Regions from separate parts of the Sutcliffiella horikoshii genome, predicted to be linked through region 1. Evidence: a T-box and tRNA genes for the amino acid it is inferred to sense, from the RefSeq annotation. Region 1 holds a T-box; the other regions hold tRNA genes.
The links. A T-box is a leader RNA that pairs with one kind of tRNA and senses whether it is charged. The one in region 1 lies ahead of ileS (isoleucine--tRNA ligase), so its partner is inferred to be a tRNA-Ile.
Positions count from the first base shown of each region.

Region 2: it has a tRNA-Ile gene. The T-box ahead of ileS (isoleucine--tRNA ligase) is inferred to sense a tRNA for this amino acid. The anticodon was not compared.
Region 3: it has a tRNA-Ile gene. The T-box ahead of ileS (isoleucine--tRNA ligase) is inferred to sense a tRNA for this amino acid. The anticodon was not compared.

Region 1 covers NZ_CP082921.1:150,507-154,797, forward strand. Annotated here, with positions in the region: gene K7887_RS22855 (hypothetical protein) at 60-212, opposite strand; gene K7887_RS22860 (hypothetical protein) at 217-1,803, opposite strand; T-box leader at 1,948-2,177, shown strand; gene ileS (isoleucine--tRNA ligase) at 2,258-4,291, shown strand, end outside.
Region 2 covers NZ_CP082918.1:10,446-14,736, reverse strand. Annotated here, with positions in the region: rRNA gene K7887_RS00060 (23S ribosomal RNA) at 1-1,489, opposite strand, end outside; tRNA gene K7887_RS00055 (tRNA-Ala) at 1,694-1,769, opposite strand; tRNA gene K7887_RS00050 (tRNA-Ile) at 1,793-1,869, opposite strand; rRNA gene K7887_RS00045 (16S ribosomal RNA) at 1,930-3,481, opposite strand; gene K7887_RS00040 (HD-GYP domain-containing protein) at 3,876-4,291, opposite strand, start outside.
Region 3 covers NZ_CP082918.1:33,057-37,347, forward strand. Annotated here, with positions in the region: rRNA gene K7887_RS00160 (16S ribosomal RNA) at 125-1,676, shown strand; tRNA gene K7887_RS00165 (tRNA-Ile) at 1,737-1,813, shown strand; tRNA gene K7887_RS00170 (tRNA-Ala) at 1,837-1,912, shown strand; rRNA gene K7887_RS00175 (23S ribosomal RNA) at 2,117-4,291, shown strand, end outside.

The DNA of each region.
Region 1 (4,291 bases):
CAATACCAATATCACAAACGCTTGGTATAATGCTAAATATATTTTTCACTGTCAATTTTCTATAAGCTTTTTTCTAAAGGGCCCATATCAGGGGAGCATGATGTACCGTTACATGCACTACAGAACCCTACTTCTGGTAAATCGCCATCTAATAAATCAACATCCTCAATCTCAGGTAATTCTAAGCTCTCTAATTTCATTTTCAAGTTCATTGAATTATTCACCTCCTTTCAAATTTATGGAAACTAAATTAATTCCTAAACAATGCCCTATACAGCAATGCTCAGGTTTAATGATTGCTGTTATTCCTTTTTCTCTTAAACTACTCTTCAAAATTTTGTAAGCTTCTTTATACTTATTTTCGATATTGAAAAGATTAGACTTCGCTTTTTCAGATTCTAATGTCTTAATTATAGCTTTAACACTAGAATCATTTAGATCCACTCCAACAGAACTAATTTTGGTCCCATTATAAAGATATATACTAGTTTCATATAAGGCATTTTCAACCAATTCAAAATGTATTATTTTTGTATTTTTGTGTTTTTCTTGAAGGCTTAGGTATAAAAAAGAAGCTTCCTGAGAGTAGTTTTGACATTCAACTTCAACTTTCTCATATAAACCTTCTAATAATTGAGAATTTAATAATGCTTTATATGCAGCCTCTTCATAAGTAATACCTGTTCCATAAACATTACCTCCTTCTTTGTCCTCAATTCTCTCGCATAAGGCAGAATATAGAGCATCTAAATACTTTACACCATATCCCTCATACCTATTTCCAGTTGCCCTATCACTTATTAAACTTCTTTTTAGAGGCATTTGTACTATTTCTAAATATTCTTCATCTAGTAAGTTATTTAATTTTAAAAAATCTTTTACGTTCTTTACCCATTCCGAAGAATTAGAATTGGTAGAGGAATTCGACTTCCTACGCTTTATATAATTTCCTGATGGTAAGTTAATCTTTCGATATGTTAAATCACTTAAATTTAATTTATAAAAAGGATATTCATCATCACCGCTAGGGGATACCACAGATAAGAACGCTTTAAATGCAATAATACTAGAAATCATTTTCTCCTCAATTTTTCCTAGTTTAACTTCATTAACATACTTATTAATACAATTTAAACAAGGTAGCTGATCAACTTTTAAGCCAGAAGTGAAAATGTTGTTTATATTTAATATTACTTTTATATTTTTATTTTTAATCATATGTATATATTTCAAAATATTCTGTACACTTCCATTAATATTTAAATAGATTATTGTTTGGAAATTGTTAAGTATCTCCAAATCAATCCCTGTTATAAATTTCATTTTAGTAAAATTATATAACGGTGAGTTTTGGTAAATGGTCACTGAGTTTGCCCCATTTTCTAATAAAAAATCTCCAACGTAAATTGGCATAATACCCTCACCGATTATAAGAAAGTTATGATTTCTAAAGTTATTAAATACTTTAATTGGGTTAGTTTGTAACTCTTCTACAAATGAAATTTGTGATTTGAATCTAGTATAAATATCATTATCAATTGTTTCATCAGTCGAAATATCTCTTATTAAATCAATATCATAAAGTTTTTGAATTATATTTTTTACAATTTCTTTATGCTTCTGATTTTCTACGTTGCGAATAATTTCTTCAATGGTAAACTCTCCATTTAGAATTGGTTTTAATAATTCTAACCAAGCTCTAATTCCCTTACCTTTTATCTTATAGTTTTTCTCCCTTGTTGAAATTAATAATCCATCCTCAACTTCAATATAATTGAAATTATCTCTAATTTTAGGTTTCATTTTCCCCTCTTTTTTAACTTTTTTCCCATTATTGCACAAATAAATAGCATTATCAACTTTTTGTTATAATTTTCAGAAAATAAATGTTGTACTTTGACATTATTTAGGTTTTAATGTATTATTATTATTATTAGGAATTATCAGTTTATTTCATTGACGAGAAAAAGTAGGCCATTATCCCTGTCCCCAGAGAGTCGCTGATTGCTGAAAGGCGACGACAAATTTTGGCTGAAAATCATCTCTGAGAAGTTCTTCCGAACATAGCTTATAGTAAGAAGAACCGGCATACGGCCGTTATCCGTACTATTAATTAAGAGCCGTGTCTAAATATACACGGAATATGGGTGGTACCGCGGATTCACTCCGTCCCTGGTTTTTTTCAGGGACGTTTTTTACATTTTCAGGGCTATATAAAAAAAGTTTGTTTAAATAATATGGTTATGAGGTGGATAAAATGCTTAATGTAAATACGAAAGAATTAGCTTTAGATCGTGAGAAACGGATTAAAAATTACTGGAATGCAGAAAATGTATTTTTCCGTTCAATTGAAAATAGAAACGGTGAAAAATCTTTTGTATTCTATGAAGGTCCTCCAACAGCCAATGGGCTACCGCACGCTGGTCATGTCCTAGGACGTGTAATTAAGGATTTCGTTGCACGATATAAAACCATGCAGGGCTATCAGGTATTTCGCAAGGGCGGCTGGGACACACATGGTTTACCAGTTGAACTTGAAGTGGAGAAGCAACTAGGAATCTCAGGAAAGCAACAAATTGAAAAGTACGGTGTTGAGAAGTTCATTGAAGAATGTAAGAAGAGTGTTTTTAACTATGAAAAACAGTGGCGTGAATTTACAGAGTCTATTGGTTACTGGCTCGATATGGATAATCCCTATGTTACGCTTGAAAACAAATACATTGAAAGTGTTTGGTATATCCTAAGTAATCTTCATAATCGTGGACTTTTGTACAAGGGTCACCGAGTGACGCCATATTGTCCTAGTTGTCAGACTACATTAAGCTCTCATGAAGTAGCCCAAGGCTATAAAGATGTCAAAGACCTTTCTGCTACAGCAAAATTTAAGGTTTTAGGTAAAGAAAACGAATTCTTCTTAGGTTGGACAACAACTCCCTGGACCTTGCCGGCAAATGTAGCGCTAGCTGTAAACACTGAGCTAATATACATAAAAGCTAAGAAGGATGATGAGATATACATTGTTTCAGAAGCTTTAGCAGAGAAAAACCTTGGTAAAGACTTTGAAGTAATATCTAAACATAAAGGAAGCGAATTGATAAATATCAGATATACAGCACCATTTCCATTTATGAAACCTGAGCGTGGTCACTTTATTGTCGAGGCAGATTTTGTTAACAATAAAAGTGGTACTGGTATTGTCCACATCGCACCCGCCTATGGTGAAGATGATTATAATTTAGTTAAAAAAAATAATCTCTCTTTTTTCAATATTGTTGATGATCAAGGGAAATATTTAAAGGATATCCCTATTTTTGCTGGTCGTTTTGTGAAAGACTGTGACGTTGATATCGTAAAATACTTAGCAAATTCAGGACTTCTTTTCCATAAAGAAAAATATAATCATAGTTATCCACATTGTTGGCGGTGTGACTCTCCATTACTTTATTATGCTATTGAAAGTTGGTTCATTAAAACTACAGAGTTAAAAGATAAATTCTTAGAAAACAACCAGGAAGTTGACTGGTATCCAAAACACATAAAAGATGGACGTTTTGGAAACTTTCTAGAAAACATGGTTGACTGGAATATAGGTAGAAATCGTTACTGGGGGACTCCACTTCCTGTATGGATTTGTGATGATTGTGATCACCAATATGCCCCAGATAGTATGGAAAATCTTCAAGAAAATGCTATAGGTGAAATTAGGGACTTGGATTTACATAAGCCTTATGTAGATCGAGTTCAACTAAAATGTAAAAAATGTAAAGGTACAATGAATCGTGTTTCAGAAGTGATCGACGTCTGGTTTGACAGTGGTTCTATGCCATTTGCACAGCATCATTATCCGTTTGAAAACAAAGAACAATTTGAAAAACAGTTTCCTGCAGATGTAATCTGCGAGGGAATTGATCAAACCCGCGGGTGGTTTTACAGTTTGTTAGCTGTTTCTACGTTGTTTACGGGTAAACTCCCTTACAAACGAGTTCTTTCAACAGGGCATATTTTGGATGAAGAAGGGCGTAAAATGTCAAAAAGCAAAGGAAATGCACTTAACCCAATGGAACTAGTTAATAAGTTTGGTGCGGACGCCTTGCGTTGGGCACTTTTAGCTGATAGTGCACCATGGAATAATAAGAGATTTTCCGAGAGGGTCGTGATGGAAGCTAAATCGAAATTAATTGATACTCTTGTAAACACTCATGGCTTTTACACGCTTTATGCTAATATCGACGGGTACCATTTCAATGAGAGTGAAGTTGGTGAGAAGACACTACTTGACCATTGGGTTATA
Region 2 (4,291 bases), on a different replicon from region 1:
CCCTATCCTTCTGCGTCCCCCCATTGCTCAAACGGAGTGGAGGTGGTACAGGAATATCAACCTGTTATCCATCGCCTACGCCTTTCGGCCTCGGCTTAGGTCCCGACTAACCCTGAGCGGACGAGCCTTCCTCAGGAAACCTTAGGCATTCGGTGGAAGGGATTCTCACCCTTCTTTCGCTACTCATACCGGCATTCTCACTTCTAAGCGCTCCACCAGTCCTTACGGTCTAGCTTCAACGCCCTTAGAACGCTCTCCTACCACTGTTCGTAAGAACAGTCCGCAGCTTCGGTGATACGTTTAGCCCCGGTACATTTTCGGCGCAGAGTCACTCGACCAGTGAGCTATTACGCACTCTTTAAATGGTGGCTGCTTCTAAGCCAACATCCTGGTTGTCTAAGCAACTCCACATCCTTTTCCACTTAACGTATACTTGGGGACCTTAGCTGGCGGTCTGGGCTGTTTCCCTCTTGACTACGGATCTTATCACTCGCAGTCTGACTCCCATGGATAAGTCTTTGGCATTCGGAGTTTGACTGAATTCGGTAATCCGATGAGGACCCCTAGTCCAATCAGTGCTCTACCTCCAAGACTCTAACACATGAGGCTAGCCCTAAAGCTATTTCGGAGAGAACCAGCTATCTCCAGGTTCGATTGGCATTTCACCCCTACCCACACCTCATCCGCTCACTTTTCAACGTGAGTCGGTTCGGGCCTCCATTCAGTGTTACCTGAACTTCACCCTGGACATGGGTAGATCACCTGGTTTCGGGTCTACGACCACGTACTCATGCGCCCTATTCAGACTCGCTTTCGCTACGGCTCCGTCTCATCGACTTAACCTTGCACGTAATCGTAACTCGCCGGTTCATTCTACAAAAGGCACGCTATCACCCATTAACGGGCTCTAACTACTTGTAGGCACACGGTTTCAGGATCTATTTCACTCCCCTTCCGGGGTGCTTTTCACCTTTCCCTCACGGTACTGGTTCACTATCGGTCACTAGGGAGTATTTAGCCTTGGGAGATGGTCCTCCCTGCTTCCGACGGGATTTCTCGTGTCCCGCCGTACTCAGGATCCACTCAGGAGGGAACGAAGTTTCAACTACAGGGTTTTTACCTTCTATGACGGACCTTTCCAGGTCGCTTCATTTACCCCGTTCCTTTGTAACTCCATGTTGAGTGTCCTACAACCCCAAGAGGCAAGCCTCTTGGTTTGGGCTAATTCCGTTTCGCTCGCCGCTACTCAGGAAATCGCGTTTGCTTTCTCTTCCTCCGGGTACTAAGATGTTTCAGTTCCCCGGGTCTGCCTTCCATACCCTATGTATTCAGATAAGGATACTGCTCCATTACGAGCAGTGGGTTTCCCCATTCGGAAATCTCCGGATCAAAGCTTACTTACAGCTCCCCGAAGCATATCGGTGTTAGTCCCGTCCTTCATCGGCTCCTAGTGCCAAGGCATCCACCGTGCGCCCTTAATAACTTAACCGTTGACCAATATGGTCATGTGTCGATATCAGCGATGATATCTATAAAGAAAATTACTAAGATGAACGATATTTTGTGAATATCTTGATATTAGTTACATTATCTAGTTTTCAAGGAACAACAAGGATAAATCGAATGATTTATCTTATATGACAATTCGTAAGAATTGTCTATGGATGATAATTTTCACGGAGTGAAAACATCTTGGTGGAGCCTAGCGGGATCGAACCGCTGACCTCCTGCGTGCAAAGCAGGCGCTCTCCCAGCTGAGCTAAGGCCCCATAAAAGTTCTATAATTAAAAAATGGTGGGCCTAAGTGGACTCGAACCACCGACCTCACGCTTATCAGGCGTGCGCTCTAACCAGCTGAGCTATAGGCCCCGACTATCTATGAGAGAGATCTCTCAAAACTAAACAAAACAACAAGCGTACATTCCTTAGAAAGGAGGTGATCCAGCCGCACCTTCCGATACGGCTACCTTGTTACGACTTCACCCCAATCATCTGTCCCACCTTAGGCGGCTGGCTCCAAAAGGTTACCCCACCGACTTCGGGTGTTACAAACTCTCGTGGTGTGACGGGCGGTGTGTACAAGGCCCGGGAACGTATTCACCGCGGCATGCTGATCCGCGATTACTAGCGATTCCGGCTTCATGCAGGCGAGTTGCAGCCTGCAATCCGAACTGAGAACGGTTTTATGGGATTGGCTCGACCTCGCGGTTTTGCTGCCCTTTGTACCGTCCATTGTAGCACGTGTGTAGCCCAGGTCATAAGGGGCATGATGATTTGACGTCATCCCCACCTTCCTCCGGTTTGTCACCGGCAGTCACCTTAGAGTGCCCAACTGAATGCTGGCAACTAAGATCAAGGGTTGCGCTCGTTGCGGGACTTAACCCAACATCTCACGACACGAGCTGACGACAACCATGCACCACCTGTCACTCTGTCCCCCGAAGGGGAACGTCCTATCTCTAGGAGTGTCAGAGGATGTCAAGACCTGGTAAGGTTCTTCGCGTTGCTTCGAATTAAACCACATGCTCCACCGCTTGTGCGGGCCCCCGTCAATTCCTTTGAGTTTCAGTCTTGCGACCGTACTCCCCAGGCGGAGTGCTTAATGCGTTAGCTGCAGCACTAAAGGGCGGAAACCCTCTAACACTTAGCACTCATCGTTTACGGCGTGGACTACCAGGGTATCTAATCCTGTTTGCTCCCCACGCTTTCGCGCCTCAGTGTCAGTTACAGACCAGAAAGTCGCCTTCGCCACTGGTGTTCCTCCAAATCTCTACGCATTTCACCGCTACACTTGGAATTCCACTTTCCTCTTCTGCACTCAAGTCCCCCAGTTTCCAATGACCCTCCACGGTTGAGCCGTGGGCTTTCACATCAGACTTAAAGGACCACCTGCGCGCGCTTTACGCCCAATAATTCCGGACAACGCTTGCCACCTACGTATTACCGCGGCTGCTGGCACGTAGTTAGCCGTGGCTTTCTGGTTAGGTACCGTCAAGGTGCGAGCAGTTACTCTCGCACTTGTTCTTCCCTAACAACAGAGCTTTACGACCCGAAGGCCTTCATCGCTCACGCGGCGTTGCTCCATCAGACTTTCGTCCATTGTGGAAGATTCCCTACTGCTGCCTCCCGTAGGAGTCTGGGCCGTGTCTCAGTCCCAGTGTGGCCGATCACCCTCTCAGGTCGGCTACGCATCGTCGCCTTGGTGAGCCGTTACCTCACCAACTAGCTAATGCGCCGCGGGCCCATCTGTAAGTGATAGCCGAAACCATCTTTCAATAAAGAACCAGGAGGTTCCTTATATTATCCGGTATTAGCTCCGGTTTCCCGAAGTTATCCCAGTCTTACAGGCAGGTTGCCCACGTGTTACTCACCCGTCCGCCGCTGACCTTTCAAAAGCAAGCTTTTAAAAGGTCCGCTCGACTTGCATGTATTAGGCACGCCGCCAGCGTTCGTCCTGAGCCAGGATCAAACTCTCCAATAAAGAGTCTGAGCTTTTGCTCAAAATTTGCTAGCTTGTGTTACTTAAAATCATTTTGTCGTGTTCCGTAGAACCGACGTTATGACGCTGTTGTTTTGTTTAGTTTTCAAAGAACTCTTTTGTGTTGACGCCTTTCAAAAGCGACTTCACTAATATATCATTTATTTCGTTTTAAGTCAACATCTTTTTATTATCTTTTTTCGATAGTTATGTAAGATGCAACTCGTTGTCGTTGCTGACTTGATTGATTATAGCATGGGTGGAATAGGGATGCAATTACTTTTTTAATATATTTTTATTTTCTTTTTTGCTAGTCTACTTTTTAGGTTTTTGGTTGTCTTTTAAACCTAAAAAACGAAGGAAACCTAATAGATTCCCTTCATTCTTTTCAACTTATTTATTTTAAAACTTCTTCTATATAAATATCCAATTCTTGATTCAGGGTAAGGAATTGATCTGATTCAATTTCTCTCACCATCGGCCTGGATGGGTATTGCGGGTCGATAAAGGCGACTTCTGCAATTTTATTGTTGGAAAGCTTTACTTTGTCGCCGATGCTAAAGCTGCATACATTAGAAGTAAGAGCTTGAACGATAGAGAGGTCATACTTGCCAAAGGTTTCATGTTTCAGCTGCTCGATTACTTTAAACGGCGATTGCTTGCTGCGGTACTTCCTTGGTGATGTCATTGCATGAAATACGTCTGCTACTGCCAGTATCTTCGTGTAAGTATGTATTTTGTCTTCTGATAAGCCAAAAGGGTAACCGGTTTTATCGTAGCGCTCATGATGCTGTAATACAGCTAGTTTTATTT
Region 3 (4,291 bases), on a different replicon from region 1:
ACGACGAAAAAGAGTTCTTTGAAAACTAAACAAAACAACAGCGTCATAAGTCGGTTCTACGGAACACGACAAAATGATTTTAAGTAACACAAGCTAGCAAATTTTGAGCAAAAGCTCAGACTCTTTATTGGAGAGTTTGATCCTGGCTCAGGACGAACGCTGGCGGCGTGCCTAATACATGCAAGTCGAGCGGACCTTTCAAAAGCTTGCTTTTGAAAGGTCAGCGGCGGACGGGTGAGTAACACGTGGGCAACCTGCCTGTAAGACTGGGATAACTTCGGGAAACCGGAGCTAATACCGGATAATATAAGGAACCTCCTGGTTCTTTATTGAAAGATGGTTTCGGCTATCACTTGCAGATGGGCCCGCGGCGCATTAGCTAGTTGGTGAGGTAACGGCTCACCAAGGCGACGATGCGTAGCCGACCTGAGAGGGTGATCGGCCACACTGGGACTGAGACACGGCCCAGACTCCTACGGGAGGCAGCAGTAGGGAATCTTCCACAATGGACGAAAGTCTGATGGAGCAACGCCGCGTGAGCGATGAAGGCCTTCGGGTCGTAAAGCTCTGTTGTTAGGGAAGAACAAGTGCGAGAGTAACTGCTCGCACCTTGACGGTACCTAACCAGAAAGCCACGGCTAACTACGTGCCAGCAGCCGCGGTAATACGTAGGTGGCAAGCGTTGTCCGGAATTATTGGGCGTAAAGCGCGCGCAGGTGGTCCTTTAAGTCTGATGTGAAAGCCCACGGCTCAACCGTGGAGGGTCATTGGAAACTGGGGGACTTGAGTGCAGAAGAGGAAAGTGGAATTCCAAGTGTAGCGGTGAAATGCGTAGAGATTTGGAGGAACACCAGTGGCGAAGGCGACTTTCTGGTCTGTAACTGACACTGAGGCGCGAAAGCGTGGGGAGCAAACAGGATTAGATACCCTGGTAGTCCACGCCGTAAACGATGAGTGCTAAGTGTTAGAGGGTTTCCGCCCTTTAGTGCTGCAGCTAACGCATTAAGCACTCCGCCTGGGGAGTACGGTCGCAAGACTGAAACTCAAAGGAATTGACGGGGGCCCGCACAAGCGGTGGAGCATGTGGTTTAATTCGAAGCAACGCGAAGAACCTTACCAGGTCTTGACATCCTCTGACACTCCTAGAGATAGGACGTTCCCCTTCGGGGGACAGAGTGACAGGTGGTGCATGGTTGTCGTCAGCTCGTGTCGTGAGATGTTGGGTTAAGTCCCGCAACGAGCGCAACCCTTGATCTTAGTTGCCAGCATTCAGTTGGGCACTCTAAGGTGACTGCCGGTGACAAACCGGAGGAAGGTGGGGATGACGTCAAATCATCATGCCCCTTATGACCTGGGCTACACACGTGCTACAATGGACGGTACAAAGGGCAGCAAAACCGCGAGGTCGAGCCAATCCCATAAAACCGTTCTCAGTTCGGATTGCAGGCTGCAACTCGCCTGCATGAAGCCGGAATCGCTAGTAATCGCGGATCAGCATGCCGCGGTGAATACGTTCCCGGGCCTTGTACACACCGCCCGTCACACCACGAGAGTTTGTAACACCCGAAGTCGGTGGGGTAACCTTTTGGAGCCAGCCGCCTAAGGTGGGACAGATGATTGGGGTGAAGTCGTAACAAGGTAGCCGTATCGGAAGGTGCGGCTGGATCACCTCCTTTCTAAGGAATGTACGCTTGTTGTTTTGTTTAGTTTTGAGAGATCTCTCTCATAGATAGTCGGGGCCTATAGCTCAGCTGGTTAGAGCGCACGCCTGATAAGCGTGAGGTCGGTGGTTCGAGTCCACTTAGGCCCACCATTTTTTAATTATAGAACTTTTATGGGGCCTTAGCTCAGCTGGGAGAGCGCCTGCTTTGCACGCAGGAGGTCAGCGGTTCGATCCCGCTAGGCTCCACCAAGATGTTTTCACTCCGTGAAAATTATCATCCATAGACAATTCTTACGAATTGTCATATAAGATAAATCATTCGATTTATCCTTGTTGTTCCTTGAAAACTAGATAATGTAACTAATATCAAGATATTCACAAAATATCGTTCATCTTAGTAATTTTCTTTATAGATATCATCGCTGATATCGACACATGACCATATTGGTCAACGGTTAAGTTATTAAGGGCGCACGGTGGATGCCTTGGCACTAGGAGCCGATGAAGGACGGGACTAACACCGATATGCTTCGGGGAGCTGTAAGTAAGCTTTGATCCGGAGATTTCCGAATGGGGAAACCCACTGCTCGTAATGGAGCAGTATCCTTATCTGAATACATAGGGTATGGAAGGCAGACCCGGGGAACTGAAACATCTTAGTACCCGGAGGAAGAGAAAGCAAACGCGATTTCCTGAGTAGCGGCGAGCGAAACGGAATTAGCCCAAACCAAGAGGCTTGCCTCTTGGGGTTGTAGGACACTCAACATGGAGTTACAAAGGAACGGGGTAAATGAAGCGATCTGGAAAGGTCCGTCATAGAAGGTAAAAACCCTGTAGTTGAAACTTCGTTCCCTCCTGAGTGGATCCTGAGTACGGCGGGACACGAGAAATCCCGTCGGAAGCAGGGAGGACCATCTCCCAAGGCTAAATACTCCCTAGTGACCGATAGTGAACCAGTACCGTGAGGGAAAGGTGAAAAGCACCCCGGAAGGGGAGTGAAATAGATCCTGAAACCGTGTGCCTACAAGTAGTTAGAGCCCGTTAATGGGTGATAGCGTGCCTTTTGTAGAATGAACCGGCGAGTTACGATTACGTGCAAGGTTAAGTCGATGAGACGGAGCCGTAGCGAAAGCGAGTCTGAATAGGGCGCATGAGTACGTGGTCGTAGACCCGAAACCAGGTGATCTACCCATGTCCAGGGTGAAGTTCAGGTAACACTGAATGGAGGCCCGAACCGACTCACGTTGAAAAGTGAGCGGATGAGGTGTGGGTAGGGGTGAAATGCCAATCGAACCTGGAGATAGCTGGTTCTCTCCGAAATAGCTTTAGGGCTAGCCTCATGTGTTAGAGTCTTGGAGGTAGAGCACTGATTGGACTAGGGGTCCTCATCGGATTACCGAATTCAGTCAAACTCCGAATGCCAAAGACTTATCCATGGGAGTCAGACTGCGAGTGATAAGATCCGTAGTCAAGAGGGAAACAGCCCAGACCGCCAGCTAAGGTCCCCAAGTATACGTTAAGTGGAAAAGGATGTGGAGTTGCTTAGACAACCAGGATGTTGGCTTAGAAGCAGCCACCATTTAAAGAGTGCGTAATAGCTCACTGGTCGAGTGACTCTGCGCCGAAAATGTACCGGGGCTAAACGTATCACCGAAGCTGCGGACTGTTCTTACGAACAGTGGTAGGAGAGCGTTCTAAGGGCGTTGAAGCTAGACCGTAAGGACTGGTGGAGCGCTTAGAAGTGAGAATGCCGGTATGAGTAGCGAAAGAAGGGTGAGAATCCCTTCCACCGAATGCCTAAGGTTTCCTGAGGAAGGCTCGTCCGCTCAGGGTTAGTCGGGACCTAAGCCGAGGCCGAAAGGCGTAGGCGATGGATAACAGGTTGATATTCCTGTACCACCTCCACTCCGTTTGAGCAATGGGGGGACGCAGAAGGATAGGGTAAGCGCGCTGTTGGATATGCGCGTCTAAGCAGTAAGGCTGAGAAGTAGGCAAATCCGCTTCTCATTAAGGCTGAGCTGTGATAGCGAGGGAAATATAGTACCGAAGTTCCTGATTTCACACTGCCAAGAAAAGCCTCTAGCGAGGAGTATGGTGCCCGTACCGCAAACCGACACAGGTAGGCGAGGAGAGAATCCTAAGGTGAGCGAGAGAACTCTGGTTAAGGAACTCGGCAAAATGACCCCGTAACTTCGGGAGAAGGGGTGCTCTGTTAGGGTGTTAAAGCCCGAGAGAGCCGCAGTGAATAGGCCCAGGCGACTGTTTAGCAAAAACACAGGTCTCTGCGAAGCCGTAAGGCGAAGTATAGGGGCTGACGCCTGCCCGGTGCTGGAAGGTTAAGGGGAGAGGTTAGCGCAAGCGAAGCTTTGAACCGAAGCCCCAGTAAACGGCGGCCGTAACTATAACGGTCCTAAGGTAGCGAAATTCCTTGTCGGGTAAGTTCCGACCCGCACGAAAGGCGTAACGATCTGGGCACTGTCTCAACCAGAGACTCGGTGAAATTATAGTACCTGTGAAGATGCAGGTTACCCGCGACAGGACGGAAAGACCCCGTGGAGCTTTACTGTAGCCTGATATTGAATTTTGGTACAGCTTGTACAGGATAGGTAGGAGCCTGAGAAGCCGGAG